DNA from 3 places in the Microbacterium terrae genome. Region 3 is predicted to be linked to each of the others. Evidence: riboswitches for the same ligand, from Rfam matches in the RefSeq annotation. Region 3 holds a riboswitch; each other region holds the start of a gene.

Region 1 (9,647 bases), 2.3 Mb from region 3:
GTCGAACCTGCTCTACACGGCGACGATCGACGTCGGCGCGGCCGAACCGCTGTCGATGGTCGGAGTGGTGCTCGGAGGATCGTCGAAGGATGCCGTCAACGCCAGCGTGACCGCGCTGATCGAGAGCGTCCAGTCGGGGTTCCGGATGGTCTCCGTCGGCACCGGGGGCACGACGGTCGGGGAGTTCACCGTTCCGTGGGGCGACTCGGTCGACGTAGTACTCGGGGAGGGCGCCTCGATCTTCGTCTGGTCGGACACGCCGATCACCGTGGAGCTCGAGACGACGACCCCGACGTCGTGGGATGACGGGGCGGTCGTCGGCACCGTCACCTGGACATCCGGTCCGAACAGCGTCTCGGTGCCCATCGAGATCGCGGGCACGCTCGATGAGCCGACCGACTGGTGGCGGCTGACCCACCCGACGCTGTTGGGCTGACCCGTCACGGCCTGTCGGCCGGGCCTGGCGCGCCTCAGAACAGTCGCGGCGGGGCTGCGGCCGGTGGGGTGGCGGGCACGCGCATCGCTGTCGCTCGTCCGCGTGACGTCGTCACGATTCCCGCGGCGCGCGCGTCGGCCCGCGCCGCGAGCCCGGCGACGGGCGTGCCGCGCGGATGGTCGTCTTCCGCGCGACCGTCGAGCCCGTGCACGCGCAGCAGCGGGCGCACGCGTTTCGCGAGCCAGGTGCGATAGCCCTTGGGTGCCGTCGCAGAGGCTCCGGGGTACAGGCCGCGGTACGACGACACCAGCTCGGGGTGGTGCTGTTCGAGCCACTGCAGGAACCACTGTTTGGCCCCCGGGCGCAGGTGGAGGGCGCCGTACACGACGCGCACCGCGCCCGCCTCGCGGATGCGGGTGAGAGCGTGGTCGATCATCGCGATCGAGTCGGTGAGGTGGGGGAGGATCGGCATGAGGAAGACCGTCACGGCGAAGCCCGCCTCGGTCGCAGCGCGCACCGTCTCGAGTCGCGCCGTTGCGGACGGCGTGCCGGGTTCGACGGCGTGCTGCAGGGCGTCGTCGAAGATCGCGATCGACATCGCCAGCGACACGTCGACGCGCTCGGCGGCGCGGGCGAGCTGCGGAAGATCGCGGCGCAGCAGCGTGCCCTTCGTGAGGATGGAGAACGGCGTGCCGCTCTCGGCCAGCACGTCGATGATCCCGGGCATCAGGCGGTACCTGCCTTCCGCACGCTGATAGGGATCGGTGTTGGTTCCGAGCATCACGGGCTCGTGCATCCACGTGCCCTTGCGCAGCTCCTTCTGCAGTACCTCGGCCACGTTCACCTTGACGATCACCTGGGTGTCGAAGTCGCGCCCGGCATCGAGCTCGAGGTACTCGTGCGTCCCGCGGGCATAGCAGTATACGCATGCATGACTGCATCCGCGGTACGGGTTCACCGTCCAGTCGAAGGGCATTGCCGAGGCGCCCGGAACATGGTTCAGCGCGGTGCGCGCGAGCACCTCGTGAAAGGTGACGCCGGCGAACTCGGGGGTCGTCACCGAGCGCACCAGGCCGCTGAGATGTTCGAGGCCGGGCAGGGCGGCGGCATCCGTTACTCCCAGCTCTTGACCCTGCCAACGCATGTGAACATACGAACAGATGTTCTAAACAATGTCAAGAGCGGTGCCTTCTGAATAGAACATCGAGCGCTCGTGCCGTCAGGCGCTAGGCTCGTCGGCAGTGACACGGGGTGCCGCCCGCGTAGTCGCGATTGCGACGGGTGGCTGAGAACACACCCGTCGAACCTGATCTAGTTCGAACTAGCGAAGGGATGTCGCAATGCGCGATCGCCTGTCCATCGACCCTTCCCACTCTCCGGCGAGACCGCGGATCCCCCGCGTGCTCAGCATCGCCGGGAGCGATCCGTCCGGCGGCGCCGGAATCCAGGCCGACCTCAAATCGATCTCCGCCGTCGGCGGCTACGGCATGGCGGTGATCACGGCGCTCACAGCGCAGAACACCCGCGGTGTCAGCGCGGTGCACGTGCCGCCGGTGGAGTTCCTCACGGACCAGCTCGACGCGATCGCCGAAGACATCGCGATAGATGCGGTGAAGCTCGGGATGCTCGCGAACGCCGACGTGATCCGCGCCGTCGGGGCGTGGCTCGACCGCACCCGGCCGCCGGTCGTGGTGCTCGATCCGGTGATGGTGTCGACCAGCGGTCATCGCCTGCTCGACGCCGATGCCGAGGAGGCGATGATGCAGCTGCTGCCGCTCGCCGACCTCGTGACCCCGAACGTGGCCGAACTCGCGGTGCTCGCCGGCGGCGCTCCCGCCGAGACGTGGGACGAGGTGCTCGCGCAGGCCGAGGCGGTATCGGCGCGGCACGGTGTGCGGGTGCTCGCGAAGGGCGGTCATCTCGCCGGCGACGACGCGCCCGACGCGCTGGTGGACGCGGCATCGGGTGAGGCGTGGATGTTCGCGGGGTCGCGCATCGCGACCACCTCGACGCACGGCACCGGATGCTCGCTCTCGTCGGCCGTCGCCACGCTGCGGGTGTCGTGCGGCGACTGGGCGCCCGCGATCGACGAGGCTCGGCAGTGGCTGCGCGAGTCGCTGCGCCACGGCGACGAGCTGGAGGTCGGCGGCGGACACGGCCCGGTGCATCACTTCTCCGGGCTCTGGGCACGTGGCGGGGTGCAGACCGCGCCGACCGCTGCCGAGGTCGAGGCCGACTGGTGGAATGAGATCGCCGATGTGCGCGCCGGCATCGACGACCTGCCGTTCATCCGCGCGCTCGCCGACGGCACGCTCGGGCGCGAGCCCTTCCTCAGCTACATCGCGCAGGACGCGCTCTATCTGCGCGACTACGCGCGTGTTCTCGCCGAGGCTGCGCGGCTGGCGCCCGACTCGGCCGCGCAGGCGTTCTGGGCGCAGTCCGCGCACGGGTGCATCATCGGCGAGCTCGAGCTGCACCGGGAGCGCCTGGGTGGGCACGACGGCGTGCCTGCACGGGCGGATGCCACCACCACCGCCTACCTCGACCACCTGCTCGCGACCGCCGCGCGCGGCGACTACGCCACCCTCACGGCGGCGGTGCTGCCCTGCTACTGGCTGTACACCGACCTCGGCGTGCGTCTGGCCGACGGACACTTCGGCTCGCGCCCGCAGGACGCAGACCACCCGTACGCGTCGTGGCTCATCACGTACGCCGACCCCGCCTTCGCCGATGCGACGCGGCAGGCGATCGACATCGCCACGGGTCTGGCGGCAGCGGCGACGCCCGAGGCGCGCGCGCGGATGCTCGCCGCGTTCCGTCGGTCGGCCGAGCTCGAACTCGCGTTCTTCGACGTGCCGCTCGGGCTCACGAGTGCCGGCGACCGAGACGAGGAGCGGACGGATGCCGCTCCCGCGGCCGAACCCGCTGCCACCACCGCACCGGTCGAGGCGGTGCCCGCGTGACCGTCACAGGCCCGGTATCGGCCACAGACCCGGCATCAGCCACTGGCTCGGCATCCGTCACCGATGTCGCATCCGCGGCGGTCTCCCCGCCCGCTGCCGCAGGCCCCGAGACCGCTCGAGCCTCGCGTCGCGCCGTGGTCGCGGCATCCGCCGGCACCGTGCTCGAGTGGTACGACTTCTTCCTCTACGGCACCGCGGCGGCGCTCGTCTTCCCCACCCTGTTCTTCCCCGAGAGCGCCCCGGGTGTGGCGGTGCTGCTCTCGCTCGCGGTCTTCGCGACCGGCTTCGTCGCGCGGCCGCTCGGCGGCATCGCGGCGGCCTGGCTCGGCGACCGCGCGGGGCGACGCACGGCGCTGATCGCGACCGTCGTCGTGATGGGAGTCGCGACGGCGGGCATCGGCGTGCTTCCCACCTACGCGCAGGCCGGGGCGCTCGCGCCCGCGCTGCTCGTGCTGCTGCGTCTCGCGCAGGGGGCGGCCACCGGCGGGGAGTGGGGTGGCGCGGCGCTCCTCGCGGTCGAGGGCGCACGGTCGCGCGGAGCGCGCGGGGCGTTCGTGCAGAGCGCGGTGTACGTCGGGCTCATCCTCGGGAACCTCGCCTTCGTGGTGCTGACCCTCACACTGGATGAAGCGGCTCTGCTGTCGTGGGGCTGGCGCATCCCGTTCCTCGCGAGCCTTGCGCTGCTCGCGATCGCGCTGCTGCTGCGCCGTGGCGTTGCCGAGACGCCCGAGTTCGTGGCGGCGCGTGCCGCCGACCGCCTCGCGCGCCGGCCGGTGGTCGACGCGCTGCGCCGGCCGCGCAGTGTCGTGGCGGTCTTCCTGATGCGCGTCGGCCAGAACACCGCGTTCTACATCGTCTCGGTGTTCTGCCTCGGGTACGCGGTGAACACCCTCGGGCTCGACCGCAGTGTGACGCTGACCGCCCTGCTCGTGGGCGCCGGTCTGGCTGCCGTGCTGTGCCCGCTGTGGGGTCGCCTCGGTGACCGCATCGGGCCGTTCCCGCTCGTCGCGGGTGGGCTCGTCGCGCTCGGGGTGCTGGCGGTGCCGCTGTTCGCGGTGCTCGAGGGCGGGGTCACGGCGCTGGTCGTCGGTGTCGTCGCGCTCGCGATCGGCGTGGCCAATGCCGCGGCAGACAGCGTGCAGCCGGCGTGGTTCGCCGCGCTGTTCGATGCGCCGGTGCGCTACTCGGGGATCACGCTCGGGCGCGAAGCGGGTGCGATCGTCGGCGGCGGACTCGCGCCGCTCGCCGCGGCCGCGCTCGCCGTCGGCGTGGGGCACTGGTGGCCGGTCGCGGTCATGATGGTGCTCGCCGCGGGGCTCGGACTCGTGGGGGCGGTGCTCGCGCGCACGATGACGACCGACATCTGAGGCGGCTGTGCGCGGGTCGTGGTCGCGCGTCGCGCCGGGCGTGGTCACAATGGAAGGGTGACGGCGCCCCCACCGCACGAATTTCCAGCCTCCCGACGTGCGCTCAGGCATGCCGCGGCGCCGCTGCCCCTGCGCCGCCACCGGGGGACGGGCTCGCACGTGCGTCCGGCGCGGCTCCGGCGTGCCGCCTTCGCGGCGGGTCTGCTCGTGGTCGCGGCGTCGTTAGTGGGAGCGACGGCGGCGATCACCGCAGCGACGGCGGGTGCCCCGACCGCGTCGGATGCCGGTGAGCGGACGGATGCCGACGAGCCGGTGTCGCTGTCGCACATCTCGGTGCTGCCCGTGCCCGATGTGGAGCAGCGCGCCCTCACCGACGACATCTGCGCGCTCGACGGCGTCGCCGCGGGACTCGCTTCGGGTGACGACACCGCGGTGATCGAAGCCGCCGGCGGCGGTGAGATGCTGCGGGCCGCGGTGGCTGCGGGTGAGGCTCCGTGCATCCCCCTCGACGACCCGGCGCACCTGTGGGTCGTGGTCAACAAGACGCGGCCGTACAACCCGATCGACTACCGGCCGAGCGGCTTGCAGATGCCCGACGGCGTGCGCAATCTCGCCCAGGGCTCGATGCGCGATGTCGCGGCGGTGGCGCTCAACGACCTGGTGACCGCGGCGCGCGATGCAGGAGCGGGCGAGATCGCGCTCGAGAGCGGCTTCCGCTCGTACCGGACCCAGGTGCAGTCCTACGGCTCGCAGGTCGCGTCGCGCGGTGTGTCGGGCGCCGACCTCGTGAGTGCGCGGCCCGGGTACAGCGAGCACCAGTCGGGGCTCACGGCTGATGTGGTCGCGTGTGCGGGTGGATGCGGGTCGCTGGACGACCTCGCGGCCACGGCCCAGGGCGAGTGGATCGTGGAGCACGCCTGGGAGCACGGCTGGATCGTGCGTTATGAGAGCGCCGAGACCGGCACGACGGGGTACGTCGGCGAGCCCTGGCATCTGCGTTACGTCGGCCCCGACCTGGCGCGGGCGTATCACGAAGGTGGATGGCGCACCCTCGAGGACTTCTTCGGCCTGCCGGCCGCTCCCGATTATCTGGACTGAGCTTCGTGCGTCGTGCCGCGGCATCGCGCTCGGCGTCGGACGCGTGTGCTCCGGGAGGACGCGTGACAGCGACAGCAGCCAGATCCCCATCGTCACGAAAGCCACGAACTCGAACAGCGCGAGCGTGATGAGCCCGCAGGTGAGCACGACCATTCCGGCCGCGAGCAGTGCGGCGCACGAGGCTGTCGCCCGTGCGAAGCGTCGACCGATACCCGGGATGCAGAGGCCGGTCAGAACCGTCGACAGGAACGACAGGCCGAGACCCGTCGCGATGAGGTCGTGCATGGTCGGGCTCACCGGAATCGGGATGAGTCCCACGGCCGTCAGGTGAAGACCTGCCGAGACGACCGACCCGCGGAAGGCGCGCGACCTCCGGCGGCTCATGCCGCCCGGGAGCACCGCCGCGAGAAGCACGCCGTACACGGCCAGGAAGAATCCGGCGAAGATCGTGCTCGCGTTGAAGGTGCGTCCCGACAGGTCGGAGTGCGTGCCGAGCTGCGAGAAGTGGTGGTGCCACCACGTCGGCTCATGTGTGGTGAGCACGGCGACCAGCACGCCGACGGGAAGTGACAGCACCGCGAGGCGGCCGACGCGGTGCGCGATGACAGGGGTCGCGGATGCGGTCGCCGCGGATCCGGTCGCCTGGATCGCCGCCGCCCCGACGCGCACGATCGCGGGACCGCCGATCGGGCTGTCGAGCGCGGGGCTGCTGCTCGTCGGGCTGCTGCTCGCCGGGCTGCTGCGGGCGGGGGAGAGGAGGGTGAGGGTGGGGCTGGTGAGGGTGGGGCTGGTGAGGGCGCGCTGGGAGAGGGCAGCGTGTGGCATCGGCTCGCATCCGTTCGGTGTGGTGTGCCCCGGTTCGGGCGACCCCACGCGCCCCACCGGGACAACGTCGGCCTTGACAAGAAGGTCCCCAGTCACGGACGAACGCCGAACCGCATTTAGCTCCAGATCCACGTGCCCCCGGTCGCGGCAAGCCGCTTAGGGAGAAGAATAGTCGGCGCCGCCGAGATGCGCCTGGAGGCATCCGACAAAAGCGGAAACGCAGTTCCGTCCTCAGTAGAACCCAATCTCACATACCAATCGGTATGATCGTGTTGCACGACTAGGATGGTGCGCGGGTGCGTCCTCGCAGGCGGCTGATCGTCGCCGCCGCGCACGCATCCACTCGAGGACGAGAGGAATGGCGCATATGGAGCGCGACATCTACGACGAAGACCACGAGGCGTTCCGCGACGTCGTCAAGGAGTTCATCAAGCGCTACGCGACCGAAGAGAAGCGCAAGCAGTGGGATGCCGACGGTGAGATCGACCGCGCGACCATGCTCGCCGCCGGTGAGGCCGGAATCATCGGTCTGTCGGTGCCGGAGGAGTTCGGCGGCGCGGGCATGCTGCAGGACTACCGCTTCCGCGCGATCGTGCTCGAAGAGGTGATCGGCGCCGGCCAGGGTTCGCTCGCCGGCGCGCTCGGCATCCAGGACGACCTCGCCGTGCCGTACATCGCGCACATGGGCACGCAGGAGCAGAAGGAGAAGTGGCTGCCCCGCATGGCCACCGGTGAGATCCTCGGTGCCCTCGCGATGACCGAGCCCGGCACCGGCTCAGACCTCCGCGGCATCAAGACCACCGCCAAGAAGGTCGACGGCGGCTACATCGTCAACGGCGCGAAGACGTTCATCTCGTCGGGCAAGACCGCCGACATCGTCGTGACCTTCGTCAAGACCGGCGAGGGCAACCGCCCCGACGCGTTCAGCCTGCTGATCCTCGAAGACGGCATGGAGGGCTTCGACCACAGCAAGAAGCTCGAGAAGATGGGCTTCCACGGCTGGGACACCGCCGAGATGTCGTTCGTCGACGTCTTCGTGCCCGAAGAGAACCTCATCGGCGGCAAGGAGGGTCTCGGCTTCATCCAGCTCATGATGAACCTGCCCCTCGAGCGCCTGTCGATCGGCGTCGCGGCCGCCGCCGCGGGTGAGGCTGCGTTCGTCTGGACGCGCGACTACACCGCGAGCCGCGAGGCCTTCGGCCAGCCCATCTCCGACTTCCAGAACACGCGCTTCAAGCTCGCCGACATGGCGACCACGGTCGACGTGATGTGGGCGTACATCGACCGCGCGATGATGCTCTACAAGGACGCGAAGCTGACGGCCGAAGAGGCCGCCAAGGTCAAGTTCTGGGCCACCGACCGCGAGTGGGAGCTGCTCGACGTCGGCGTGCAGCTGCACGGCGGCTATGGCTACATCACCGAGTACCCGATCGCCCGCGCGTTCCTCGACGCCCGAGTGCACCGCATCTACGGCGGCACGAACGAGATCATGCGCGACCTCGTCGCCCGTCAGATCGTCGGCAAGCGCTGATCGATCTCTGACGAGAACGGATGCCGCGGCCCGGCCCCTGACGGGGTTCGGGACGCGGCATCCGTCGTCTGCGGCCGTCGCGGCCCAGGGAGATGACGCTCGCGCACGACGGCGTGTAGTTCCCGGTCTGCGTCAATCCGGGCGGTGCTTCGGGATCGGCCCGTTCAGGAGAGGCTGCGCGCGAGCTGCTTCATGTGGGCGTGCTCTTCTCCCATGCCCGGGTTGTGCACGCGGCGATCGTCCGAGTCGCCTCGCGTCAGCACGTCGTCGATGTACCGCCGGTCGGCATCGAGTCGCAGCAGCGCATCGCCGCCGACCGTCCCGTGGCCGGGGATGACGACGGAAGCCTCTGCAGCGAACGGTGCGAGCAGATCCAGCGCGTTCAGGTACGCGGGCAGATCGTCAGGGAAGAAGGGCAACGGCAACTCGACGTCGCTGAGCATGTCCCCGGCGATCAGCACCTTCTGGCGTGGAAGCCACAGCGCGGTGTGCCCGGGCGCGTGCCCATCGTGGACGATCAACTCGATGTCGACGCCTGCGGGCACGGACTCGTCCGGGAGGCGAGCATCCACGCCGCTGACCCGCCCCATGAGATCGACGAGTGCCGGTGGGAACTCCTGCCCGAGGTGGCCGACAAGGGCCTCCCGCTCCGATGACGCGAGTTGCGCGGTCGCCGCAGACGACCAACGCGGCGCCTTGCCGAATCGCGGATCCCACAGCAGGTGATCGTGGTGAGCATGCGTCGCGAACCCGCCGATCACATCGAGACCTCGCACCACGAGGCCCGCAGCCAGGCTCTCGAGTTCGTCCGGCATCCACGCCGGATCCACCAGCAGAGCACCGCAGCCATCCGTGATCACCGTGGACGTGGTCGACATGCGTCGACTCGTCGCGACGAGCACCCCGGGCGCGACCTCCTGCAAACCACTCACCCGAGCACCCTACTCAGTGCCGCGACCTGGTTTCGTGCAAGGGCGCTGCGTATCATCACCAGGATCGCTGCGGTATGTACGGCGTCCACGCACGAAGCCCGTGCAACCGAGTCCGTCGGATCCGCCCGGTAGATTCGAGCCGATGAGCGACGTCACGAACGATTCCGTTGGGGAGTCATCCGACCCCGTTGCTCCCGTCGAGGGCTGGCGCGCCGCCGCCGCGCGAGCTGCAGAGGAGTGGTTCTCGACCATCGGGTACGAGCCTCCGCCCCACCAGCTCGAGCTGCCGCCGGTTGGGGAGACCCCAGCGCCGATGTCTGGGGGACTGTCGCCGCTCACGCTTTCGCGGATCCGCTCGAGGCCGGCGCAGTTGGCAGCCGAGCTCCGAGACCTCGACCCGATGCGTCTTGCGATCGACCCGTTCGTCGGGGACTCGCGTTCGGGAGTGACGGACTTCGAGGGCCTCCGCCTGGTGGTAGCCGCGGAGCAGTATGT
Region 2 (9,647 bases), 2.9 Mb from region 3:
TGCGGGTCCGCCGGGGCGAGCTCATCGGCGACGGCGTCGCCGGCGCCCCCGTGGCCGACCTGGTCGCGCGACTGCGGCTGATGGCGCGCGCGGCGGGGGTGCGCTTCAGCGGGGCGGTCGTCGTGCTGCCCGACGACGATGTGCTTCAGGCGATCGACGAGATCGGCAAGGTGCGCGGCACCCCGGTGGCGATCGTGTCGCGCAGCGCGCTGTCGGCGGTGCTGCGCCGGGGGATCACGGGGGTGCGCTCCATCGGCGGAAACGAGGTCTTCGACGTGCGGACCCGCCTGCAGCAGACGGTGCGTTTCGCCTGACGGCAGGACGCCGGCGGTGCTGGTGCCGGGCGGTTCGTCGCCGGGTCAGCCGGCCAGGCCGAACAGCTCCAGCGGGTGGGTGAGCCGCCACCAGGCGCTCGGCGGCTCGATGTCGGCCGCGAGCTCGAGATCGACCGTGGCCGAGTCGAGCGGGCCGTCGGCGGTGATCGAACCGACGACGGAGCCGGCGGCGCGTGCGTCGCCGAGGTCGTACGCCGGGGTGAGTGTGCTGGTGCCGCCGTTCCACAGCACCACTGTCGCGTCGGCGGAGGTCACGATGTCGGAGTCCGACCCCCACAGCGTCGTCACCGTACCGGCCACGGTGCCCGCCGGCACCGACGGGAACGGCTGCAGCTGCGCCTCGACTTGGTCGTAGAGCGAGCGCGACGCCTCGAGGCGGGCCTCGTCGTCGGCCTGGCCCAGCACGGCGGCATACAGGCGCACCGCGGTCTCGCCGACGACCACGTCTTTCGCGGAGAGCAGGTTCCACCGGTCGAGCGTGCCGGTCTTGATGCCCACGACGCCCTCATCGGCGAGAAGTCCGTTGGTGTTGTCGACGACGCCTGCCCCGGGGAGCTCCACCGACTTCTCGGCGACGATCTCGGCGATGACCGGGTTCGCCATGGCCTTCTGCGCGAGGGTGAGCAGCGCAGCCGGGCTCGCGGTGTTCTGGCTGCTCATTCCGGTGGGCTCGACGACGGTGATGCCGGGGACGCCGTGCGCCGTGAGCCAGTCCTGCGCGGCCGCGGCGAAGACCTGGTCCGACGGGAAGAGGTCGCTCGCGAGCCGGTCGGCGTAGTTGTTCGCCGAGCCGATGAGCATGCCCTCGAGCATCTGGTACTGCGTGAGCGACCCGCCCACCGGCACATCGAGCGCGGACTCGCCGCGGGCGCGATAGCTCCAGTAGTCGAGGTTGTCGCTGTAGTCGAAGCTGTACGCCGGCCCGTCTTCGCCGAGCTCGAGCGGGAGTTCGTCGAGCACGACGAGCGCCGTCACGACCTTCGTGATGCTGGCCATCGCGTCGGCGTCGGGGGTGGATGCCGGCGTGCCCGAGATGCCCGCCACCGTGACGGCGGCGCTGCCCTCTGCGGGCCAGGTCATCTCGGCGGCTGCCGCGGCGGCCGGCTGCACCTGGATCGCGGTGACCTCGGGGGCCACCGCGTGGAGGGGCCACAGCAGGGTGGTGGCCCCGTAGGCGAAGACCACGAACGCGATGATCGCCGTGGGCACGAGCACGCTCGGTCGCCAGGGCGACCGGCGCGGCGGGTCGGCGAGCAGGCTCACCTCGACCGGCACGTAGGGGGAGCCGGCCGCGACGAGGTCGCGGGGGATCGCGACCGGGGTGACGTCGGTGTCGGCGAGCCACGACAGCGCGGGGCGCTCTCCCGCGGCAGCGGGGGGGACGGATGCCGCCGCAGCGGCCGCGATCGGCTCCTCGGCTGCCGCCGGGGCGTCGTCACCGTGGAACGGGCTCTCCGGCGCGATGCGGACAGCAGGCGCCTCGGCGGAGGCGGTGTCGACCGTGCCCCCGGGAGACGTGTCGACCTCGGGTGCGGCGCGCCCACCGGCGCCCGGCGGGACATCGATCGCCCCCGACCGCATACGCCGCTCGCGGCGCGTGAGCGCAGCGGCGTCGTCGAGGGTCATCCGCTCAATTTACCTGCCGCACGCGCGGCTATACTCATCGGACAACCACGGGAGTCCGTCGAGTCGGGCTGAGAGGAAGCGAATCGCGCTTCGACCGTCGAACCTGATCCGGATCATGCCGGCGCAGGGAGGAGAGAACATGCACGCGTCCACGTCTGCCCACGCGGCACCCGCGACTGCCCACCGCTTCCGCTGGCGGGTCGTCGACATCGTCGTCGCCGCCGTCCTCGGCGTCGCGCTGGGCCTCGTCTTCTGGGCCTGGAACACCGTCGGCTACGCCTGGTTCACCGCGATGGACGCCCTGACCCCCGGCCTCGGCGGCATCGCCGTCGGCATCTGGCTGATCGGCGGAGTCATCGGCGGCCTGGTGATCCGCAAGCCCGGTGCCGCACTGCTCGTCGAAGTGCTCGCCGCCGTGGTGTCGATGCTCATCGGCAACATGTGGGGCGTCTCGACGGTGCTGTCGGGCATCGTGCAGGGACTCGGCGCCGAGCTGATCTTCGCCCTGTTCCTCTACGCGCGCTTCACGCTCCCGGTCGCGATGCTCTCGGGCATCGGCGCCGGCGTGGGCGCGTGGATCTTCGAGCTGTTCTACGGGGCATCGCCCAACATCCTGAAGACGCTCGAGTTCAACACGATCTACCTGGTCTCACTCATCGTCTCGGGCGCTCTGCTCGCCGGCCTCGTCGGCTGGCTCGCCGTGCGCGCGCTGGCAGCGACCGGTGCGCTCAGCCGCTTCGCCGCCGGCCGCGAGGCGCGACGCGAGGTCTGACGATGTCGACGACCCGCCCGGGGCGCGTCACCGCGCAGGGCTGGGGCTGGCGCTACGCCGGGCGCCGTGCCGCCGCCGTCCGCGACGTCAGCTTCGCCATCGAGCCCGGCGAGCGCGTGCTGCTGCTCGGCGCGTCCGGCGCCGGTAAGTCGACGCTCCTCGCCGGCATCGCCGGGCTCCTCGGCGGAGCCGACGAAGGCGACGAGACCGGTGCGCTGCTGATCGACGGCGAGCGGGCCGAGGCACATCGCGGCCGTGTCGGACTCGTGCTGCAGGACCCCGACGCCGGTGTGGTGCTCTCGAAGGTGGGCGACGACGTCGCCTTCGGGTGCGAGAACCTCGGGGTGCCGGCATCCGACATCCCGTCACGCGTCGCCGAGGCGATGGCCGACGTCGGGCTCGACGTCGCACTCTCGCACCCGACCAAGGCCCTCTCGGGCGGGCAGAAGCAGCGGCTCGCGCTCGCCGGGGTGCTCGCGATGCGACCGGGCGTGCTGCTGCTCGACGAGCCGACCGCCAACCTCGACCCGCTCGGGGTGCGCGAGGTGCGCGACAGCGTCGAGCGCGCGGTCGCGCGCACCGGCGCGACCCTCGTGGTGATCGAGCACCGCACCGCGGTCTGGGCCGACCTCATGGACCGCGTGATCGTGGTGAGCGCCGAGGGCGGCCTCCTCGCCGACGGTCCTCCCGCCGAGGTCTTCGCCCGGCACGGCGAGAGCCTCGCGGCGGCGGGCGTGTGGGTCCCCGGCATGCCCGTCGATCTGCCTGTGCTCTCGGATGGGCCGCTGCTCGCGCACGACCCCGCGGTCGCGGCATCCGGCCTCGCCATCTCGCGCGACGGTCGCAGCATCGTCCGTGCCGGACTCAACGTCGCCGCACCCCGCGGCTGCGCGACGGTGATCACCGGTCCCAACGGCGCCGGCAAGTCGACCCTCGCGCTCACCCTCGCCGGACTCCTCCCCGAGGCGGCGGGCGAGGTCGTCGCCGCGGTCGAGCTCGCGGCGCCGTCGGGTCGTCGTCCGTCGCGCTGGCGCTCGCGCGAGCTGCTCACTCGCATCGGCACCGTGTTCCAGGAGCCCGAGCACCAGTTCCTCGCGCAGACGGTGCGCGACGAGCTCGCCATCGGCCCGCGGTCACGGCGGATCGCCCCGGCCGCCGTCGACCTCATCGTCGACGAGCTGCTCGAGCGGCTGCACCTGACCCCGCTGGCCGGCGCGAACCCGTTCACCCTGTCGGGTGGGCAGAAGCGACGGCTCTCGGTGGCGACCGTGCTCGCCGACGCGCCGCCGGTGGTCGTGCTCGACGAACCCACGTTCGGGCAGGACCGCCGGGGGTGGAGCGAGCTCGTGGGACTTCTGCAGTCCGAGATCGTCGCCGGCACGACGGTGATCGCCGTCACGCACGACGACGACGTGCTCCGGCACCTCGGCGGCCACCGCATCGATCTGGGGCTCGATCTCGGAGCCGAGGTGCCCCGATGAGCGCGGTCGCCGTCGACGCCCCGGCCACGGCGCCGGCCTGGCTCGACCGGGTCAACCCGGTGTCGAAGATCGTGATCGCGCTCCTGCTGTCGGTGCCGCTCATGGTGTCGATCGACGCCGTCAGCTCCCTCGTGGCGATCCTGCTTGAGCTCGCGCTGCTTCCGCTCACCGGACTCGCGCTCGCGACGGTGGCGAAGCGGATGCTGCCCCTCGTGGTGTTCGCCCCGATCGCCGGGGTGAGCATGCTCCTCTACGCCGAGCCCGGCGGCACCGTCTACTGGTCGTTCTGGTACGCGACGATCAGCGACGAGTCGATCGCGCTCGCCGTGGCGGTGTCGCTGCGGGTCGTGGCGCTGGGGCTGCCGACGATCCTGCTGTTCGGGCGCACCGACCCCACCGAGCTGGCCGATGCGCTCGCCCAGGTCGCGAAGCTGCCGAGCAGGTTCGTGCTCGGGGTGCTCGCCGGCACGCGCACGCTCGGGCTCTTCCTCGACGACTGGCGCTCGATGACCCTCGCCCGCCGGGCGCGCGGCGTGGGTGACACCGGGGCGGTGCGCCGATTCTTCTCGATGGCCTTCGTGCTCCTCGTCTTCGCCGTTCGCCGTGGAACGAAGCTGGCGACGGCGATGGAGGCCCGCGGCTTCGGGTCGGGCATCACGCGCACCTGGTCGCGCCCGTCGCGCCTCCACGCCCGCGACGCGGTGGCGGTGGCGGGCGGATGCCTCGTCATCGCGGTCGCGATCGGCGCGGCGGTCGCCGCGGGCACGTTCCGCTTCGTGTGGTCCTGAGGCTCGCGGGCCGGGGCTGGACGGGGCGGGGCGGCGCCGTCGTCAGGCGTCCAGCCCGCGCACGAGCCGCACGGGTGCGGTGCGGCGGTAGGACGCGTCGATGAGCTCGGCGATCTCGTCCCAGTCGGCGGCGTCGGCGATGTCGAGTCCGAGCCAGCCGGCCGGACCGAGGTAGGCGGGCACCCAGTAGCGCCGGTCCTGTCGGAGTGCAGCCTCGTCGGCCGGGTCGGGCAGCACGAGCACCGCCTCGTCGTGGCGCACCCACTCGCCGTCGATCCGCTCCGAGCCGCCGAAGTAGCAGAACACCTTCTTGACGAAGAAGGTGGGGCGTCCGTGGCTGATCTTCTCGGCCGCCTCGGGCAGCGCGAGCGCGATCGCGCGCACCCGCGCGAGGAGCGGGTCGCCGGGCTCGAACATCGGCGGGTGCGGGTGGTCGCTCATGTCGCGTTCCACAGTTCCCGATAGAACGTCAGGCGCTCGCGGTCGGGCTCGATCCCGTAGGCCTCGATGAGGGCGTCCTCCCAGCCCGGCCCGTAGTTCCATTCGGTCGACATCGATGCGACGGCGATGTCGGCCCACCGGTCGGCGACGCCCAAGGCCCCGAGGTCGACGTGGCCGCACCACTCTCCGTCATCGCCGATGAGCGTGTTCGGGCAGCAGGCATCCCCGTGGCACACCACCAGCTCGTCGACGGGCGGCGCGTCATCCCCGGCCTCGGGCGGACGGATGCCGCGACCGGCGGCGTTCGCGAGTCGCGCCGGCACGCCCCAGTCGAACGGGCAGTCGACGACGGGCAGTGCGTCGTGCAGGGCGCGCAGCCCCGCGCCGACCGCGCGCACGGCGGTCGCGGGATCGGCGATCCAGCGAGGATCGACGGCCGAGAGACCCGGGAGCGCCGTCGTCACCATCCACTCGTGCGTCTCGTCGCCGCCGACCTCGAGCACCTGGGGCACCCGGATGAACGCGCCGGCCCACGCCATCCGCTCCGCTTCTGCGGCGAACGACGTCTCGCTCTGGCGCGGGCCGTGCTTGATGAACCGCCCGTCGTCGGTGCGGAAGGTCAGCCCGCCGGCGTCGTTGCGCCACACCGGCTCGAGCCGTGCCCCGCCGGCGAGAGCGGCGACCGTCGGCGGAACTGCGGTGTCGGTGACCGGGATCGACATCGCGGTCACGCGTCCCGTGTCACGTCGTCGCTGATCCGCTTCGGTCGCAGCTCCATCACCCCATGATGCCGCTGCGGATACCCTGGTCGCAGCACCGCGGGACACGATGGCACTCGGTGTCGCGTAGTGTGAGACACAATCTCGCGGGTTCGAAGGGGAACACATGGACATCACGGGTGCTTCGGCACTGGTCACCGGAGGTGCGAGCGGCCTCGGCCTCGCCACCGCTCGCCGACTCGCGGCATCCGGCGCAGCCGTCACGATCGTCGACCTGCCCACCTCGGCGGGAGCGGAGATCGCTGAGGAGCTCGGCGGCACGTTCGCCCCGGCCGACGTCACCGATGTCTCCCAGGTGCGCGCCGCCGTCGAGATCGCCGCCGCAGCGGGTCCGCTGCGGGTCGTGGTGAACTGCGCCGGCATCGCGCCACCCGCGAAGGTGCTCGATCGCGAGGGCGAGCCGTCGCCGCTCGAGGGGTTCGAGCGCATCATCCGCATCAACCTCATCGGCACCTACAACGTCATCGCCCAGGCGTCGGCCGCGATCGCGAAGACCGAGCCGACCGAGGGCGGCGACCGCGGCGTCATCGTCAGCACCGCCAGTGTCGCGGCCTTCGACGGCCAGATCGGCCAGCCGGCGTACGCCGCATCGAAGGGCGGTGTGCATGCGATGACGCTGCCGATCGCGCGCGAACTCGCCCGCTACGGCATCCGCGTCGTCACGATCGCCCCGGGCATCATGGAGACCCCGATGCTCATGGGCCTCCCGCAGGAGGCGCAGGACTCGCTCGGACTGCAGGTGCCGTACCCGCAGCGACTCGGCCGCCCCGACGAGTACGCCCGGCTCGTCGCGCACATCGTCGACAACGGCTACCTCAACGGCGAGACCATCCGCCTCGACGGCGCCATCCGCATGGCCCCGAAGTAAGGAACGACACCCACATGAGCGACACGATCCTCCTCGCGCGCGACGGCGGCCTCGCCCGCATCACCTTCAACCGTCCCGCGTTCCTCAACGCGATGGACTTCGAGATGGGGCGGCGCTGGCGCGACCTCGCCCACGAACTCACCGCCGACGCGACCGTCGGGGCGATCGTGCTTGATGCCGCGGGCCCGGCCTTCTGCGCCGGCGGCGACGTCGTCGCGATGTCGACCTCGGGCGAGGGCGGCGAGGCGATCACCGGAATGGCGCACGTCATCCACGACGGCATCCGCACCTTCGCCCGCTCCGACAAGCCGATCGTCGCCGTCGTGCAGGGTGCGGTCGCCGGCGGAGGCCTGGGGCTCATGCTCACCGCCGACTACATCGTCGCCGCGCCTAGGGCGAAGTTCGTGAGCAAGTACGCGAACATCGGCCTCACCCCCGACCTCGGCGTCTCGACGCTGCTCACCGCCGCAGTCGGACAGACGCGGGCGCTGCGGCTGCTGCTGCAGGACGAGACCATCGACGCTGCCACCGCGCTCGACTGGGGTCTGGTGACCGAGGTCGCCGACGACCCGGCAGCACGGGCCGACGAGATCGCCCGCTTCTGGCTCGACGGCGCCACGGGCGCGTTCGGGCAGGCCAAGCGGCTGATCCGCACCGGGGCCGAGCGCACCCTCGCCGAGAACCTCGACTACGAGGCCGCCTCGATCGGCGCAGCCTTCGACACCCCCGACGCGCGCGTGCGCGTCGCCGCGTTCGCCGCGGCATCCCGCAAGTCCCGCGACTGACCGCGACCGCGACCGCGCCACGACGCAACAGCACCACGACCAGCGCCACGACCAAGGAGAACCGAGTTGACCTCGAACACCCTCGCCGGCAAGACCATCCTCATGTCGGGCGGCAGCCGCGGCATCGGGCTCGCCATCGCCCTGCGCGCAGCGCGCGACGGCGCCAACATCGCCCTGCTCGCCAAGACCGACACCCCGCATCCGAAGCTCGAGGGCACGGTGCACTCGGCGGCTGAGCAGATCCGGGCGGCGGGCGGCAACGCGCTGCCGATCGTCGGCGATGTGCGCAACGACGACGACGTCACCGAGGCCGTGCTCACGACGCAGGGCGAGTTCGGCGGCATCGACATCGTCGTCAACAACGCCAGCGTGATCGACCTGTCGCGCTCGCTCGACCTGCAGGCGAAGAAGTACGACCTCATGCAGGACGTCAACGTGCGCGGCACGTTCATGCTGAGCCGGGCGGCGGTGCCGATCCTCAAGGATGCTCTGAACCCGCACATCCTCTCGCTGTCGCCGCCGCTGAACCTCGCCCCGAAGTGGCTGGGCGCCCACACCGGCTACACGCTCGCGAAGTACGGGATGACCATGACGACGCTCGGTCTCGCCGCCGAGTTCGCCGCCGACGGCATCGCCGCCAACACGCTGTGGCCGCAGACGACCATCGCGACCGCCGCGGTGCAGTTCGCGCTCGGCGGCGACCGGATGATGAAGGTGAGTCGCACGCCGGAGGTGTACGCCGACGCGGCGTACGAGGTGTTCCTCAAGCCCGCCGCCACCTACACCGGGCAGACGCTCATCGTGGAGGACGTGCTGCGCGAGGCCGGCGTCACCGACTTCTCGCAGTACGCGGCAGTGCCCGGCACACCCGACGAGCAGCTGTTCCCCGATATCTTCCTCGACTGAGGACGACGAGCGCCCGCGCTGCGCACCGAGTGTCCGCAGGCGCGCGTCAGCGGCCGTCGAACCGGCCGAGCACGACGCGCACAGCGGACTCGTCGAGCCACCAGAACCGGATGCTGTCGACCGCGCCCATCTGCGGCGGTCGCAGCTCCGGGTCGACGTCGGCGCGTGAGAGCGACAGCCGCAGCGACCCGTAGCGGCGCGCGTCGTCGTTGCCGCAGCGGCTGCGCACGTCGCCGTCGCGCTCGATCGCGATGCACGAGAGGGCAGCCCCGTCTTCGACGCCGGCGCCGACCCAGAGGTTCCAGCCGAATCGACTTCCGAGCGGCGCCGTCCACAGCACCTCGCCGGCGGTCGCGAACGGCGGAGCGGGAATCGACGACGGGAGCCCGCGCAGCGACCCGACGACACCGGTCGTCGGGATCTGCATGAGCGTCTCGCCCTGCGGCGTGTAGTCGAGTGCCGCAGGATGCGACGGGCCGACGCTATGCGGCGTGACCGGTGAGCGCTGATCCCTCGGTGCGAGCGCGAGGACGGCGGCCGAGACGGCGAGGGCGGCTGCCGCCGACCACACGACGACCATGACCAGCAGCCGCGTCTTGGGCCCGAGGCGGTGCGCGGCGGCAGGGGCGTGATCGTCGCGCGGGTCGAGAAGCTCGTCGGGGTCGATCCCGTGCTCGCGCGCGTGTTCGTCGAGCAGCAGGAGCTCGAGCGAGTCGAGGCGCGCAGACGCCGCGGCGTCTTCGGCGATCCCGGCCCCCAGGCCGTACGCCCGTCGTCTCAGCTCGTCGAGCTCACGGTGCTGCGCGGCATCCATCCCTCTCACCCCGCACGGCGGCGCGTCATCGCGTCGCCACCTCAACGGTAGC
Region 3 (9,647 bases):
GTTCGATCCGCGCAAGACCGACAAGCTGGCCGAGCGCGTGCTCCAGCCCGAGGAGTACTGGCAGGACGGCCTGCGCTCGGCGCTGTCGTACCGGGTGAACGCGTCGGGCATGACGATCGCTGTCGTCGCCGATCACATCATCGAGACCGACAACGCCTACACGGCGCGGGCGCTCATCGAGCCCGACATCGCCAAGAACGTGTTCCGCGTGCAGGCGAAGGCCGGCGTGCCGATCTCGGTCACCAAGGTCGTGAGCTACCACACGTCGCGGGGCGTCCCCGCCCGTGAGCTGGTCGACCGCTGCCGCCGCACCCTCGACCGTTCGCTCAGCGAGGGCATCGACGCGATCTACCGCACGCAGCGTGCCTGGCTCGACGACTTCTGGGCACGCTCCGACGTGCGCATCGGGGGACACGACGACCTGCAGCAGGCGACCCGCTGGTGCCTGTTCCAGCTCGCGCAGGCGTCGGCCCGCGCCGACGGCCAGGGCGTCCCCGCGAAGGGCATGACCGGGTCGGGCTACAGCGGGCACTACTTCTGGGACACCGAGATCTACGTGCTGCCGTTCCTGGCGTACACGACCCCGCTCTGGGCCCGAAACGCGCTGCGCATGCGGTACCTCATGCTCCCCGCCGCCCGGCGGCGCGCCTTCCAGCTGAACGAGAACGGTGCGCTGTTCCCGTGGCGCACCATCAACGGTGAGGAGGCGTCGGCGTATTACGCGGCCGGCACCGCGCAGTTCCACATCAACGCAGACGTGTCGTTCGCGCTCGCGAAGTACGTGCGCGCCACGGGCGACACCGAGTTCCTCCACCGCGAGGGCGTCGACATCGCGGTCGAGACCGCGCGGCTGTGGACGACGCTCGGCTTCTGGCGCTCGCTCGACGGCGATCGTGACGGCGAGATCGACGGCGAGACGTTCCACATCCACGGCGTGACCGGACCCGACGAGTACACCACCGTCGTCAACGACAACCTCTTCACCAACGTGATGGCGCGCTTCAACCTGCGCTTCGCGGCCCGCACGATCCGTGACATGGCCGAGCTCGACGGCGAGGTGTACCGCAAGATGGTCGACCGCCTCGGGCTCGAGGAGGGAGAGCCCGAGGCCTGGGAGCGCGCGGCGGAGGCGATGCACATCCCGTTCAGCCCGAGCCTCGGCATCCACCCGCAGGATCACGTCTTCCTCGAGCGCGAGATCTGGGACCTCGAGAACACGCCGGCCGACCGCCGGCCGCTGCTGCTGCACTTCCACCCGCTCGTGATCTACCGCTACCAGGTGCTCAAGCAGGCGGATGTCGTGCTCGCGCTCTTCCTGCAGGGCAACCACTTCTCCGATGAGGACAAGCTCGCCGATTTCGAGTACTACGACCCGCTGACCACGGGCGACTCGACGCTGTCGGCGGTGGTGCAGGCGATCCTCGCCGCCGAGGTCGGGTATCAGGACCTCGCGCTGGAGTACTTCCGCCAGTCGATCTTCGTCGACCTCGCCGACCTGCACCACAATGCCGCCGACGGCGTGCACGTCGCCTCGGCGGGCGGCGTGTGGACGGCGCTCGTCTGCGGATTCGGCGGCATGCGCGATCACTTCGGCGAGCTTTCGTTCGACCCGAGGCTTCCGGCCGACTGGCCCGAGATCTCGTTCGTGCTGCACTGGCACGGCACGCGTCTCGAGGTGTCGATCACACGCGATGAACTGCGCGTCGTGGCGGGCGACGGCGACCCGGTCGGGTTCAGCGTGCGGGGCACCGGGTACGTCGTCGGCGCGGGCGAAGAGGTCGTCGTCGCGCTCGCCGACCAGGGACCCGTGCGCGCCGGCCGGCCGACGCTGCGGCAGTTCGCCGACCAGCGCCGCGAAGACGGCTCGCTCCTGTCGGCGTCGGTTCCGACGGTCACGACGTCGATCCCGATCGTCGCGGGATCGGGTGCCGACGTGGAGCACGGCGCGGACGCCTGACCCGCTCGTACGCCGTGCCCGGCTGGCTCAGACGCTGACGGGAGACACTGCGCTGTGCCCGGCATCCGTCCATGCCGAACGGAACGCGCGGGCGGCGGCTTCGGGGTCGGCCGCTCCGCACACCGCCGACACCACGGCCAGCCCGGCCGCCCCCGCGGAGCGGAGCGGTGCGGCATCGGCGACCCCGACTCCGCCGATCGCGACGCACGGCAGCGGGGTGGCGGAGGCGAGCGCGGCGAAGCCGTCGTAGCCGAGCGGCTCGGGGTGGTCGGCCTTCGTCGCGGTCGGCCGGATGACCCCGACACCGATATAGTCGAGCGTGCGCATCGGCATCGCCGCCGCGGAAGCCAGGTGGGCGGGGGTGTTCGCCGTCCACCCGATCAGGGCCTGGGCGCCGAGCAGACGGCGCGCCGTCTCCGGTGGCACGTCGCTCTGCCCGAGGTGCACGCCGTCGACACACGCGCCGGCGTCGCGCGCGGCCAGAACCACGTCGAGCCGGTCGTCGACGATGAGCGCCGCCCGACCGCCGACGACGGCCGACAGGGCGACCGCCTGCGCGATCAGCTCGCGTGCCGAGACGTGCTTCGCGCGGAGCTGCACGACTCCCACGCCTCCGGCTGCGGCGGCGTCGACCACCCCGACGAGTCGCTCGAACGGCAGCCGCTCGTCGGTGACGAGGTGCAGCGACAGATCGTGAACCGTCATCGGATCGCGGCCTCGAGGTCCGCGTGGTCATCGGCGCTCTCGCCGGCCTCGTCGGTCCCGCGATCCACCGGGTATTCGACGACCCGCCCCTCGAGATCCGCCGGCTCGACCGCATCGAGCGCGTCGATGAACGCGACCGCGAACGAACCGGGGGAGCGCGAGACGGATGCCGCACGTTCGGCGGCCGCCGAATGCACGGCGCATCCGGTGACCGCCGCGGTGAACGGATCGGTCACGGCGAGGAAGGCCGCGATCGTCGCTCCCAGCGAGCATCCGCCGCCGGTGACGCGCGTCAGGAGGACGTCGCCGCCGTGCACGCGGGCGACCAGCGCGCCGTCGGTGACGAGGTCGACCTCCCCGGTCACGACCACGACGCCGCCGGTGCGCAGGGCGAGGGCGCGCGCCGCGTCGATCGCGTCGTCGGGGGAGTCGGTCGCATCGACGCCGCGCCCGCCGCGCGAGAGCCCGGCGACGGCGAGGATCTCGGAGGCGTTGCCGCGCACGATCGCTGGGCGATGGTGGAGGAGCTCCTCGGCGAGAGCCGTGCGCACCGGCAGAGCACCGACGGCGACCGGGTCGAGCACCCAGGGCGTGCCCGCCCGCACCGCTTCGCGGGCGGCGTCGCGCTGCTCGGAACGGGGTGTGCCGAGGTTCACGAGCACGCCCCCGGCGACACCGGCGAACATGCCGGCCTCGCCTGGGATGTCGCACATCGCCGGCGAAGCGCCGAGTGCGAGGAGCACGTTGGCGGTGAAGTTCGTCACCACCGCGTTCGTGATGCACTGCACCAGGGGGTTCGCGGCGCGCAGCGCGTCGAGGGCCTCGCCGGGCGTCGCCGGGCCGGCTGCCCGCGCGGAACCGGAGGTGGACAGGGGGTTTTCAGACGTGCCGATGCTCATTGCGACATCCCTTCGCCAGTACGAACTAGATCAGGTTCGACGGGTGTGATCTCAGCCCGCGCGGCGGGCACCCCGTGTCACTCGGGCATGACGCTAGCAGCGGCCGGGTGGGCCGGGCGAATCGCGCCTGCCTCGATGTCGCACGCACGCCGTAGGGTGGACGGGTGACCACCGCTCTGTACCGCCGCTACCGGCCCGAGTCCTTCGCGGAGATGATCGGGCAGTCCCAGGTCACCGAGCCCCTGATGACGGCGCTGCGCGGCGACCGCGTCGGCCACGCCTACCTCTTCTCGGGTCCGCGCGGCTGCGGCAAGACCACATCGGCGCGCATCCTCGCCCGCTGCCTCAACTGCGCACAGGGGCCGACCGACACTCCGTGCGGCACCTGCGACAGCTGCGTCGAGCTCGGTCGCGGCGGCGGCGGCTCGCTCGACGTCGTCGAGATCGACGCAGCCAGCCACAACGGCGTCGACGATGCGCGCGACCTGCGCGAGCGCGCGGTGTTCGCCCCGGCGCGCGACCGCTTCAAGATCTTCATCCTCGACGAGGCGCACATGGTGACGCCGCAGGGGTTCAACGCGCTCCTCAAGCTCGTCGAAGAGCCGCCCGAGCACGTCAAGTTCATCTTCGCGACGACCGAGCCCGAGAAGGTCATCGGCACGATCCGTTCGCGCACCCACCACTACCCGTTCCGGCTCGTCCCGCCGGGCGCGATGCTCGAGTACGTCGAACAGCTGTGCGGGCAGGAGGGCGTCGAGGTCGAGCAGGGCGTGCTCCCGCTCGTCGTGCGGGCGGGTGGCGGTTCGCCGCGCGACACGCTGTCGCTGCTCGACCAGCTCATCGCGGGCTCCGAAGAGGGTGCCGTGCGCTACGAGCGCGCCGTGGCCCTTCTCGGCTACACGCACGCCGAGCTGCTCGACGAGGTCGTCGGCGCGTTCGCCGGCGATGACGCGGCGGCGGCGTTCGCCGCGATCGACCGCGTGGTGCAGACGGGGCAGGATCCGCGCCGCTTCGTCGACGATCTGCTCGAGCGACTGCGCGACCTCATCGTCGTCGCGGCGACCGGGGCGCAGGCTTCGGCGGTGCTGCGCGGGGTCTCGAGCGATGACCTCGCCCGCATGCAGGCCCAGGCCTCCGCCATCGGCGCCGCCCGGCTCTCGCGCATCGCCGACATCGTGATCGCCACGCTCGACGACATGACCGGCGCCACCTCGCCGCGGCTGCAGCTCGAGCTCATGGTCGCCCGTGTGCTCGCGCGCGGCGCGGGCGGCGCGGCTGCCGTGCAGGCTCCGGTCACGGCTGCCGCGGCCGTACCGGCACCGGCCGCGGCTCCCGCTCCCGCCGCGCCGGCAGCCGCTCCCGCTGCGACTCCGGTCGTCGGCGCAGCGCCCGTCACGGCGCCGCCCGCCTCCGCTCCCGAGGTCGCTCCCGCGCGCGCGGAGTCTGCTGCGCAGCCGCCCGCTGCGCCGGCGGCGCCGCCGGCTGCCGAAACCTCGGCGGCTGCGCCCGTCGCCGTTCCGGCCGGACCCGTCACATTCGAGACGCTGCGGGCGGCATGGCCTGCAGTTCTGGCGAGCCTCGAGACCATCAGCCGCTCGTCGTGGATGCTGGCATCGGGGGCGACGGCAGCCGCGTTCGCCGACGACGTGCTCACGCTGACCTTCGCCAGCCAGTCCGACGTCGCGAAGTTCAAGCACCTCGCCGCGGGCAAGGGGCCGAGCGAAGACCTGCGCCAGGCGATCCTCGGCGTGCTCGGCGTGCGCGTCAAGTACATCGCGCGGCACGACCCGTCGCGTGGCGGCAGCGCACGCGAAGGATCGGGCGCGGGCGATGCGGGCGGTGGTTCCGGGGCCTCCGGCACGCCTCGCGCAGCGTCGTCCGACGCGTCCGACGGTCCACGAGCCGCGGCGGGCGCCCCGCCCACCGCTCCGTCCTCCGGCGCACCCCGCGCCGGATCGCCAGACGCCCCGCCGACTGTCGTCGGCTCCGCGCCTGCGCAGGCCTCGCCGCGGCCCTCGACCCCGGCTCCGGCCGGTCGGGGTCCACAGGCGCCGGCGTCTGCCGAGCGTGCACCGGCTCGTTCCGGTGATCGCGCCGCCCCCCGTGCGTCGGCTCCGGCCGCTGCCGCGCCGGTGACCGAGTGGGCGGTCGCAGCGATCCCGTCCGACGACGACGCACCGCCTCCCGGCCCGCCCGAGTCGACATCGTCGCCGCAGCCGTTCGCCGTCGACGACGAGCCGGAAGACGCCGAGCGCGAGGCGATGCACGCCCGCGTCGCCACGGTCGCCCCGCCCCGCGAGGGCGACGTGCTCCCGGCGCGCGAGACCGCGTCGTCGGCCGCGCCCGACGACGACGGCGATGACGCCGACGAGTACCCCGACACGGATGCGGTCGCCGGCGACCTGGCACCGCCGACCGTCGCACCGTCCCTGGCCCCCGCGGTGACGACCCGCAACGACGGTGTTCAGCGCTACGGCGAAGCCGTGGTGCGGCAGGTGCTCGGCGCCACCTTCGTTCGCGAAGAGCCCCACCAGCAGCCCACCCGGTTCAACTAGGAATCCCGACTGGCATGTACGACGGCATCGTCCAAGACCTCATCGACGAATTCGGCCGCCTCCCCGGCATCGGCCCGAAATCCGCACAGCGGATCACATTCCACATCCTGCAGTCGCCGAACTTCGACGTCTCGCACCTCGCCGAACTCCTCGCCGTCGTGCGCGAGAAGGTGCGCTTCTGCGAGGTGTGCGGCAACGTCTCGGAGCAGGAGCGCTGCAGCATCTGCCGCGACCCGCGTCGCAACGTCTCGCTGATCTGCGTGGTCGAAGACGCCAAAGACGTCGCGGCCATCGAGCGCACGCGCGAGTTCCGCGGGCTCTACCACGTGCTCGGCGGCGCGATCAGCCCGATCGCCGGCGTCGGACCCGACGATCTGCGCATCACGCAACTCATGCAGCGACTCGCCGACGGCACCGTGCAGGAGGTCATCCTCGCCACGAACCCCAACCTCGAAGGCGAGGCCACGGCGACCTACCTCAGCCGGCTGCTCCACTCGCTCGAGATCTCGGTGACGCGTCTCGCCTCCGGGCTCCCCGTGGGCGGCGACCTGGAGTACGCCGACGAGGTCACCCTCGGACGCGCGTTCGAGGGCCGCCGCTCGATCTGACGGCGGGGATGTCCGACGTCCGCCGTACATTGGCGGAGTACGCACTCGCCGGCTCGCACGGTGCACGCGAGCATGGACGACGGCGGGATCCGGCATCCCGAGAACAGGGCGGGTCCGCATGAACGACGCACAGCGCTTCGACGCCCGTGCCTGGGTTCTCTTCGCGATCATGGCGGTCCTATGGGGCGTGCCGTACCTGTTCATCAGCATCGCCGTCGAGTCGTACTCCCCGGCAGCCGTCGTCGCCGGGCGCACCCTGCTCGGCGCGCTCCTGCTCCTTCCGTTCGCGCTGCGGCAGCGGGCGCTTCGCCCCGCGTTCGCGAAGATCGGGTGGGTGCTGCTGTTCGGGGCGATCGAGATGGCCGGGCCCTTCCTCCTGCTGGGCCACGCCGAGCAGACGCTCCCCTCGGGCCTCACCGGACTCCTCGTCGCGACCGTGCCGCTGTTCGCGGCGATCATCGCGTTCGGCGGAGGCGACCGCAGCGTTCTCAGCCCCGCCCGCATCATCGGGCTGTGCGTCGGCTTCGCCGGCGTCTTCGTCATCGTGGCCGGGCCGGGCCTCGCGGTGCCCGGCGGGGGCGGACTCCTCGCCGTCGGCGAGGTGCTCCTGGTCGCCGTCCTGTACTCGATCGCACCGTTCGTGATCGCCACGAAGCTCCGCGACGTGCCGTCGCTCGGCACCATCACCCTCGCGCTCTTCGCGGTCGGGCTGTTCTACACGCCGATCGCCTTCCTCACCCAGCACGAGGTGCCGACCGTGCCGAGCACTGTCGCGTTGGTCGCACTCGCAGTGCTCTGCACCGCGCTCGCGTTCATCGTCTTCTTCGCCCTCATCGCCCGGGTCGGTCCGGTCCGGGCACCGCTGTTCACCTACGTCAACCCGGTCGTCGCGATCGCGCTCGGGGCGATCGTGCTGGGAGAGGCGCTCACGACGGGCCTGCTGATCGGATTTCCGCTCGTGATCCTCGGGTGCTGGCTGGCAGCCACCGGCGGCAGGTTCCGGGTGCCGCGCGGCGACCTCGTCGCCGAGCTTCCGGCAGACACCCAGCGCTGATCCGCCGCGGCTGCGCGCGCCGTCATCCTCGCTGGCGCGCGCGGGAGCGGGCCACGCTGTACAGCGACGCGCGCACCGGCTGCCCGAGATAGATGCCGAGCGACGCGCCGACGGCGAGGCTCACGCCGACGATCGCGGCGCTCACGAGGGTCCCGAACCCCAGCAGCAGCTGTGTCGCGCTGTCACCGGACTCGACCACCGTGAGGAGACCGCGGAAGACGGCGGCGCCCGGCACCATGGGAAGGATCGCCGCCGTCGTGATCGCGATCGACGGCACGTGCAGGCGGTAGGCGAGCACGATTCCGACGAAGCTGCCGATGAACGCGCCGAGACCGCTCGCCGCAGCGGCTTCGAAGCCGAGGGTGGAGGCGCCGAGATACCCGACCCACGCCACGAGGCTCAGCAGGATGCTCACGAGCACGATCCGCAGACCCGCTCCGTTGTAGACAGCGACGGCGATCGCGATGAGCGCAGCGCCGACGAGCTGCAGCGGCACCGGGCCGAGCGGCAGAGCGTCGTCGGGGGCGTCGACGCGCAGGCCGATCACGCGCGCCGTCTCGAGCCCGGCGAGGATGCCGAGCACGACGCCGAGCGTGTGGGTGGTGAGCTCGAGGATGCGTCCGCCCGCAGTGAGCGCGAAGCCGTCGATGGCGTCCTGCGCCGCGCCGACCACGGTGAGGCCGGCGAGCATGAGCACGATGCCCGAGGCGACGATCACCGACGGGCGCAGGGTGGCGGCATCCGTGATCCCGACGTACGCGAGCAGCGGCGCCATCGCGGCGACGAGGGTCAGCACGAAGGCGCCCGCGATCTGGCTGAAAAAGAACGGCACGCGGGCGCGTGCGAGCCCGAGCTGCGTGAGGGCGGCGAGGGCGGCCGCCACGAAGGCCAGTGCCGTGACGAGCCAGCTGCTCCCGAACATCACCGCGACACCGACGGCGAGCAGTGCCTGGGCGAGCACGACCACCGTCGGGCGATAGCGGAACGGTGTGCGCCGCAGTACGCGATACCGCGCGACCGCAGCATCGAGGTCGAGTCCGTCCGTGATCGCGGCGACGAGCGCCTGCACACCCTGGAGCTTCTCGTGATCGGGTGCGGCGCCCTTCACGACGCGCAGCAGGGTGATGGGTCTCGGCGCGCCGCTGCGGTAGTACGCGGCGGTGATCGAGTTGTAGGTGACGTCGACCTGCACCGGCTCGAGCCCGTACACCGCCGCCACCCGCACGATCGTGAGCGTCACCTCGCTCGCAGCCGCGCCGGTCACGAGCATCGTCTCGCCGATGCGCACCGCGAGCTCGAGCACGCGCACGGCCACGGCGTCATCGATCACCGGCAGCGCCTGGGTCTCGGTGAGGCCGCCGTCGCCGGAGTGGACCAGGCCGCTCAACGAGCTGAACAGCTTCCGGCGTCGTGCTGCCATGCGACGGCTCACCTTCCCGCGCCCGTGTCGGCGCACTCGGCCGCGCGCGACGCCTCGATCCTAACGGCGGGGTGTCACATGACCCGGCGGCAGGGCGCGGCATCCGTAAGATTGGTGCTCGGGCGCGGCATCCGTCCGCCCCGCATCCACATCCGTGCCGCCCAGGCGGCACCTCCGGGAGTTCCACGTGGCGCTGATCGTCCAGAAGTACGGCGGGTCGTCCGTCGCCGATGCCGAGAGCATCAAGCGCGTCGCCAAGCGCATCGTCGCCAACCGTCGTGCCGGGCACGACGTGGTGGTCGCGGTCAGCGCGATGGGCGACACGACCGACGAGCTGCTCGACCTCGCCGGCCAGGTCGCTCCGATCCCGGCGCCCCGCGAGCTCGACATGCTGCTCTCGAGCGGTGAGCGCATCTCGATGGCGCTGCTCGCGATGGCCATCCACTCGA

Evidence for each region. Region 3 has a riboswitch for thiamine pyrophosphate ahead of thiM (hydroxyethylthiazole kinase). Riboswitches for the same ligand answer to the same signal wherever they lie in the genome.
Region 1: linked by a shared signal. The riboswitch ahead of JOD63_RS13620 (bifunctional hydroxymethylpyrimidine kinase/phosphomethylpyrimidine kinase) and the one ahead of thiM (hydroxyethylthiazole kinase) in region 3 are both predicted to bind thiamine pyrophosphate.
Region 2: linked by a shared signal. The riboswitch ahead of JOD63_RS16265 (ECF transporter S component) and the one ahead of thiM (hydroxyethylthiazole kinase) in region 3 are both predicted to bind thiamine pyrophosphate.

The regions. Positions count from the first base shown of each region.
Region 1 is NZ_JAFDSS010000001.1:2,970,961-2,980,607, reverse strand. Features, by position in the region: gene JOD63_RS13630 (D-alanyl-D-alanine carboxypeptidase family protein) at 1-436, shown strand, start outside; gene JOD63_RS13625 (Rv2578c family radical SAM protein) at 471-1,580, opposite strand; TPP riboswitch at 1,674-1,786, shown strand; gene JOD63_RS13620 (bifunctional hydroxymethylpyrimidine kinase/phosphomethylpyrimidine kinase) at 1,777-3,399, shown strand; gene JOD63_RS13615 (MFS transporter) at 3,396-4,766, shown strand; gene JOD63_RS18275 (M15 family metallopeptidase) at 4,926-5,864, shown strand; partial or broken gene JOD63_RS18355 (DUF998 domain-containing protein) at 5,988-6,689, opposite strand; gene JOD63_RS13600 (acyl-CoA dehydrogenase family protein) at 7,057-8,220, shown strand; gene JOD63_RS13595 (MBL fold metallo-hydrolase) at 8,385-9,152, opposite strand.
Region 2 is NZ_JAFDSS010000001.1:3,563,441-3,573,087, forward strand. Features, by position in the region: gene JOD63_RS16255 (J domain-containing protein) at 1-314, shown strand, start outside; gene JOD63_RS16260 (D-alanyl-D-alanine carboxypeptidase family protein) at 360-1,961, opposite strand; TPP riboswitch at 1,999-2,108, shown strand; gene JOD63_RS16265 (ECF transporter S component) at 2,101-2,733, shown strand; gene JOD63_RS16270 (ABC transporter ATP-binding protein) at 2,736-4,214, shown strand; gene JOD63_RS16275 (energy-coupling factor transporter transmembrane component T family protein) at 4,211-5,002, shown strand; gene JOD63_RS16280 (MmcQ/YjbR family DNA-binding protein) at 5,045-5,443, opposite strand; gene JOD63_RS16285 (aminoglycoside 3'-phosphotransferase) at 5,440-6,165, opposite strand; gene JOD63_RS16290 (SDR family NAD(P)-dependent oxidoreductase) at 6,329-7,090, shown strand; gene JOD63_RS16295 (enoyl-CoA hydratase/isomerase family protein) at 7,105-7,875, shown strand; gene JOD63_RS16300 (SDR family oxidoreductase) at 7,942-8,781, shown strand; gene JOD63_RS16305 (hypothetical protein) at 8,828-9,595, opposite strand.
Region 3 is NZ_JAFDSS010000001.1:622,469-632,115, forward strand. Features, by position in the region: gene JOD63_RS02840 (glycoside hydrolase family 65 protein) at 1-1,957, shown strand, start outside; gene thiE (thiamine phosphate synthase) at 1,985-2,662, opposite strand; gene thiM (hydroxyethylthiazole kinase) at 2,659-3,561, opposite strand; TPP riboswitch at 3,552-3,646, opposite strand; gene JOD63_RS02855 (DNA polymerase III subunit gamma and tau) at 3,726-6,116, shown strand; gene recR (recombination mediator RecR) at 6,131-6,724, shown strand; gene JOD63_RS02865 (DMT family transporter) at 6,843-7,778, shown strand; gene JOD63_RS02870 (threonine/serine exporter family protein) at 7,801-9,198, opposite strand; gene JOD63_RS02875 (aspartate kinase) at 9,386-9,647, shown strand, end outside.